Roseimicrobium gellanilyticum: one gene and its partner. The protein of the gene in region 1 binds, or shares a complex with, the protein of each later gene. Links are inferred from orthologs where the notes say so. Each region holds a gene or a part of one and is shown in the gene's direction. Other genes may lie near its edges.

Region 1 (2,975 bases):
CACGGAAGAAGTATACGAAATCCTCAAGCGAGAGCGCCCGGACATGCCTGCGCCAGAAATGGCGGACCTCCTGGCATCGGAGGATGGCGAGACCCATACCGCAGGCTCCGAAGCCCAGGCTGCTGCCCTCCAGCGTCATTGGGTAGATGCCATGCAGAAGGCGCGCACCATCATGCGCAGCATGGGGCAGGAGGCGCCACCCATGTCCATGCGCCGGGAAATGGAATGTCTGGAGCCCGGTCATATCGACTGGCGTTCGTGGCTCTGGCGTTATCTCGTGCACACACCCACCGATTTCTCGGGGTATGATCGGCGCTTTGTCGGACGCGGCATGTACCTGGAGGCACTCGAAGGCGAGAGCGTGCGCGTACACGTATGCCTGGACACCAGCGGCTCTGTCACGGACGCGCAGATGAGCGTGTTCCTCGGCGAAGTGCAGGGCATTCTCTCCGCCTATCCGCATCTGGTCTGCGACCTTTACTACGCGGACTCCGCCCTGAATGGCCCCCACCACTTGGACGCCTTTGAACCCCCACCGAGTGCTCTTGGCGGTGGCGGCACGAATTTCCGCCCCTTCTTTGAGCACGTGGAGCGTGCGCAGGAATATGGCGAGACCGCCCTCGCGATTTACCTCACGGACGGCTACGGCCACTTCCCCGAGTGGCAGCCCCGCATCCCGGTGCTGTGGGTGGTGACAGCGGGTGGACTGGACCTGAAACGGTTTCCCTTTGGGGAGCGGATTCGGCTTACGGGTTGAAGGACGTTTCGACGTTAGGCAGGTGGCGGTTCAAGCAGAGCGACTGAGGCCGCGAAGTGTACCTCCATTTCGCCCCCGTGGGTTACATCCGCGGGCAGTTCGGCTTGTGACTCCGTAACGAGCCGAAACACTTGCACCTTAAGGACATCGCCCACGCGCGGATGACACTCGGGAGGTATCGGCTTGGTACGTGACAGTTCCACGCAATGCATGAATCCCGTCTGGCCTTCAAAAGTCCCCCAGTAAGCGTATCCGCCATCCCGGATGACGGTGAAGGGGATAATGTCGCCAACTGCTACACTCACGTTGCCAGATAACAGTGTGTTCAATTGCAAGACAAGCGTCGAGGACCAGCCTTTTCTCAGCTTGTGAAATATTTCACAAAGCGGTTGCCCCCGGCCGGGCAGGGACTACCATGATCTTCAAGGAGCCGCCATGTCTGCACCCGAGCCCATCGTCACCCCTTTTGCCTACGATTCCAAAATCGAGAGCAATGTCGTCATCACCAAGCTGGATGCGGCGATCAACTGGATGCGCAAGAATTCCCTCTGGCCGATGCCGATGGGTCTTGCCTGCTGCGCCATCGAGCTCATGGCCACGGCCAGCTCCCGCTATGACATCTCCCGCTTCGGTGCGGAAGTCTTCCGTTTTTCCCCTCGCCAGGCTGACGTGATGGTCGTGGCCGGCACGGTTACCTACAAGATGGCCCTCGCCGTGAAGCGCATCTGGGACCAGATGCCGGAGCCGAAATGGTGCATCGCCATGGGCGCCTGCGCCAGCAGCGGCGGGATGTACCGCAGCTACGCGGTGCTGCAAGGCATCGATCGCCTCATCCCGGTGGACGTCTACATTTCCGGATGCCCTCCCCGTCCTGAAGCGCTTCTGGAAGGTTTCTTCCGTCTGCAGAAGAAGATCGAAGCTGAGTCTTCCCTGCTCGACCAGAAGAAGGAACTCGTGGAGGAACTGAGCTAAGCCGCCGCTGTAGCAGCACGTCACGTCATCCATGAACGCCGCGCAAATCGTCAAGGCCCTCACCGAGAAGTTCGGACCTGCCATCACCGGCACCACGGAGTTCCGTGGCGAGCACAATGTCAGCGTGACCTTGGAGTCCCTGAAGCCCCTGCTACGCTACTGCCGCGATGAACTGGGTTTCGACTACCTCGTGGACATTTCCAGCGTGGACCATTACGAGACCGAGCCGCGGTTTGAGATGGTGTATGAGCTTTACGGGATGACGCATCACGAGCATCTGCGCGTGAAAGCCATGCTCCCCGAAGACCAGAATGTTCCAACGGTGACGGACATCTGGCTCACGGCCAACTGGCATGAGCGCGAGGCCTATGACATGATGGGCATCAAGTTCGACGACCATCCCGATCTCCGCCGCATCCTCATGTGGGAGGGCTATCCCTTCTTCCCCCTGCGCAAGGAGTTTCCCCTGGCTGGAAAGCCCAGCGACATGCCGGAAATCGCCTTCACCGGGATCGCTCCGCTGGAGGGTGGTCCCTTCGTCACGTGCCCCACGGACGCAGACACCATCGATCGCGAGCCCCGTGCGAAGAGCTTTGATTCATAGCCGGGGCAAATACGCGGCATTGGAAAAAAATACTGGTGTGGCGTTTAGTTTGCGCTGAGTCTGGGATTGTGAAGCACCGCTTCTCCCCAGAGCTGGAGTACAAGCTGGAAAAGTCCGGCTGGTATGCTGGTCGCGAGACGGATGCGGAGCTCAAACTGCTCCATTTTCCCATGCACAAGGCCGGGGAACGATTCCTGACGGAGTTTGGTGGGCTGACGATTGGCTCGCAGCTCTTCTGCAACGCGTACTACGTGAATGCGCACTATGAGCACCATGAGCGTCTGGCGGTGCTCTCAGGCCTGCCCAATCTCCTTCCGGTGGCAGCGACCTGGTATTGGGGTGAGGGCTCGCTCTGGCTGGATGCGACAGGCCGCGCCTATCTGACAGACGACTATGAACTGGCCTTCGTGGGCAAAACCGTGGAAGAGGCTTTGGAGCTGCTCATCCTGGGAAAGGAGATCCCGGCACACTACAGGCGCTGGGATCTGCCACCTCGCGAAATGTAGCCAGCGGATGCAGCAAAACTCCGGACGATCGAAGCGTCCGGGATTGAAAAATTTGCCATCAAAGCAATTCGCAGTGGCGCAGCATGGAAACTGCTGCATTCAGCTAGATGTATTACACCGTATTAATTGCTATCAT
Region 2 (3,048 bases), on another replicon or contig:
GCCCCGCCTCCGGTAGTGAGATCGGTCTCTACGTCCCGCGGGTTCGCGGTTGGCTCATGGGTAGCTTTCTAGACAGCATCAATCTCGCCTATCTCATCGCTTCGGCGGTGAAGATCGTGTTCTTCAGCTTCCTGGTCATTTTGCCCATGGTGGCCTACTCGGTGTATGCCGAGCGCCGCGTGAGTGCCATCATCCAGGATCGCGTCGGCCCGAACCGCACTGGCATTCCGCTCACCCTTTTCGGAGGGAAGAAAGATATCCCCCTGGCTGGTCTCATTCAGCCCCTGGCAGACGGCCTCAAGTTCCTGTTGAAGGAGGACTTCACGCCCTCCCATGTGAAGAAATTCTACTACTGGCTGGCTCCCACGCTGGTCATGGTGCCGGCCTTGCTCACGGCGGTGGTCATTCCCTTCGGAAGCGAGCTGGATCTGAGCTGGCTCACGAAGTTCGGCGTGGAAGGTGCTTGGGTGCATCAGCCGGTGGCGCTGGTCATTGCGGACCTCAACATCGGACCGCTCTTCACCTTCGCCATCGCCTCGCTCGGCGTGTACGGCATCGTGCTGGCGGGCTGGTCGTCGAACTCAAAGTACCCCTTCCTCGGCGGTGTGCGCAGCTCCTCCCAGATGATTTCCTACGAAATCGCCTTGGGCCTCTCCATCGTCCCGGTGCTGATGATTCTTGGTGATCTGAACCTCTCCGAAATCGCCCGCTATCAGGACAAGAACGGCTGGCTGCTCCTGCCTTTCTGGGGTGAAGGTCTCAGCTTCGGCCGCTTCGTCCTGCTCATTCCGATCGCCATTTCCTTCGTCATCTTCGTGATTTCGATGTTTGCCGAGACGAACCGTGCGCCCTTCGACCTTCCCGAGTGCGAAACGGAACTCGTGGCCGGGTACCACACCGAGTACAGCTCGATGAAGTTCGCCCTGTTCTTCATGGGAGAGTACGCCGCGATGATCATCGGTTCCGGTCTGGCGGTCACCCTCTTCCTCGGCGGCTGGAGCATCCCCTTTGGTGGACTGATTGAGCAGTGGACCGGCATTCAGCTCACCTACCATGAGGGTGCGACTCCCTGGTGGCTGGGTCTGCTGCACATCGGCAGCTTCCTCATCAAGGTGGTGGGCTTCATCATCTTCTTCATCTGGGTGCGGTGGACACTGCCGCGCTTCCGCTATGACCAGCTCATGAAGCTGGGCTGGCTGGTATTCTTTGAACTCGCACTGGCGAATGTGTTCCTGACCGCCGTGCTCATGCTGTGGTTCCGCATCTGATCGACCCGCGATTATGGCCACGATTGTCTGTAAACGTCCCAAACTGAAATGGCATGAGCGCTGGTTTATCTCCACGTTCCTGAAGGGCCTGCGCATCACCCTCGGCCACGCCATTGCCATCGTGCGTGGTCGCAAGAAGGTGACCATGCAGTATCCCGAGGAGAAGTGGGATGCGAACCTGCCCGATCACTACCGTGGTGCGCCCACCCTGGTGACGGACGAGCACGGCCGCGAGCGCTGCGTGAGCTGCCAGCTCTGCGAATTCATCTGCCCGCCCCGCGCCATCACCATCACGCCTGAGGAAATCCCCAGCGAAGACAAGTGGGCCAAGGTGGAGAAGCGCCCCCAGGAGTTCAAGATCGACATGATCCGCTGCATCTACTGCGGCATGTGCGAGGAGGTCTGCCCTGAGCAGGCCATCTTCCTTCGCAAGGACTACGCCATCACCGGCCTGAGCCGTGCAGAGATGGTGCACGACAAGAAGAAGCTTTATGAGATTGGCGGCGTGCGTGAGGGCCTGGTGAACAAGTGGAACGATCTGAAGTAAGCCGTCATGCCGTCCTTCTTGTTTTATTTCTTTGCTGCGATGACGCTGGTCTTCGGCCTGATGGTCGTGGTGCTGCGCAATCCGGTGGCCAGCGCGCTCTCCCTGGTGATGAGCTTCGTGGGTCTGGCTGCGCTCTTCGTGAGTCTGGACGCCTACTTCATCGGCATCATCCAGATCCTTGTGTACGCCGGCGCGGTGATGGTGCTGTTCCTTTTCATCATCATGCTTCTGGATATCAAGGCAGAGGCGCTGAAGAAGGTGAATGCACTCCCGGTGGTGGGCGGCGCACTGCTTGCCATCATTTTCGTGGCCCAGCTTGGGAGCATCCTGGCGAATTTCGACAAGGGTAAGACGAAACTGTCCGATGTGCCGGTGCAGTTTGAGCGCGCCACGGCGGCGCAGAAGCTGCCAGGCATCAAGAAGGATCTCGAGCGTGAGTCCCTCCCTGACGCCAAGCTGGTGGGCCAGGCCCTCTTCCAGCGTTACCCCTTTCAGATTCAGCTCGTGGGTGTGCTCCTTCTGGTCGGCACCGTGGGCGTGGTCATCCTCAGCAAGCGTGAAGTGAATTAGTCCCAGTCCTGCGATGGTTACCCTCAGTCATTACCTCATGGTCAGCGGCCTGCTCTTTGCGATCGGGCTGGTGGGCGTGGTCGTGCGGCGGAACATCCTCACCATCTACATGTGCCTGGAGATGATGTTGAGCGCCGCGAATCTCACGCTGGTGGCCTTTTCCCGTTTCCGTCTCGTGGAGGGACTTCCCGATTACAATGCCCAGGCGCTGGTGTTCTTCACCATCACCGTGGCTGCCGCCGAGGTGGCCGTGGGTCTCGCCATCATTGTGGCGCTCTTCCGCGCGAAGCAGAGCGTCGATGTGGGCGCCGTGGAGAAGATGAAGGGCTGACAACTCCGACGATCTGATGAATTTCTCTCCCGAAACCCTTACAGGCATGGTGCTGCTGCTGCCGCTGGCATCAGCGGTGGTCATCACCCTGTTGCACGGGGTGCTGAAGAATACCGCTCACCTCATCTCCACGGGCGTGGCTGTCATCATGTTCCTGTGCGCGCTCGTCTTTCTCGGCGCGAAGGATCAGGATCGCCTCCTGATGTACCCCTTCCTGCAGGTGGGTGATTTCAAGGCGAACATCAGTTTCATCGTCGACCAGCAGAGCAAGGGCATGCTCTTCATCGTGACCTTCATTGGCATGCTGGTGCACATCTATTCCACTAGCTACA

The links. The genes of interacting proteins can lie anywhere in the genome.
Region 2: the proteins of nuoB (region 1) and DES53_RS29815 are in contact, whole or in part, in a crystal structure (PDB 6I1P), measured with the Thermus thermophilus proteins. The link is inferred for Roseimicrobium gellanilyticum from one-to-one orthologs. Residues at the interface, in WP_096411117.1 of Thermus thermophilus: Ala56, Arg57, Asn58, Asp59, Arg62, Phe63, Ala110, Ser113, Ser114, Gly115, Gly116, Met117, Asn119, Gln125, Asn126, Asp134, Val135, Tyr136, Val137, Pro138, Gly139, Cys140, Arg143, Glu145, Ala146, Ile148, Tyr149, Ala150, Met152, Gln153; in WP_096411123.1 of Thermus thermophilus: Val22, Thr23, Val24, Pro25, Tyr26, Pro27, Val31, Ala32, Leu33, Phe37, Pro64, Ala65, Asn94, Met95, Leu96, Arg97, Cys98, Ile99, Phe100, Phe119, Glu120, Met121, Ala122, Asp123, Tyr124, Glu125, Tyr126, Asp128, Leu129, Lys144.

What each region holds. Positions count from the first base shown.
Region 1 is NZ_QNRR01000003.1:487,199-490,173, reverse strand. Bases 57-2,960 are described here. They hold nuoB (NADH-quinone oxidoreductase subunit NuoB), read left to right. Parts: upstream 57-1,192; coding sequence 1,193-1,729; downstream 1,730-2,960. Other genes in these bases: DES53_RS11930 (SUKH-3 domain-containing protein), read left to right, coding at 2,402-2,839; DES53_RS11935 (NADH-quinone oxidoreductase subunit C), read left to right, coding at 1,761-2,333; DES53_RS11950 (vWA domain-containing protein), read left to right, coding at 57-757. Also shown: more of DES53_RS11950, read left to right, coding at 1-56. UniProt on the Escherichia coli protein: NDH-1 shuttles electrons from NADH, via FMN and iron-sulfur (Fe-S) centers, to quinones in the respiratory chain. The immediate electron acceptor for the enzyme in this species is ubiquinone.
Region 2 is NZ_QNRR01000017.1:116,827-119,874, reverse strand. The notes cover bases 72-3,048. They hold DES53_RS29815 (NuoI/complex I 23 kDa subunit family protein), read left to right. Parts: upstream 72-1,281; coding sequence 1,282-1,815; downstream 1,816-3,048. Other genes in these bases: nuoL (NADH-quinone oxidoreductase subunit L), read left to right, coding at 2,733-3,048; nuoK (NADH-quinone oxidoreductase subunit NuoK), read left to right, coding at 2,399-2,716; DES53_RS29810 (NADH-quinone oxidoreductase subunit J family protein), read left to right, coding at 1,822-2,385; DES53_RS29820 (complex I subunit 1/NuoH family protein), read left to right, coding at 72-1,268. In the rest of the region: more of DES53_RS29820, read left to right, coding at 57-71. UniProt on the Escherichia coli protein: NDH-1 shuttles electrons from NADH, via FMN and iron-sulfur (Fe-S) centers, to quinones in the respiratory chain. The immediate electron acceptor for the enzyme in this species is believed to be ubiquinone.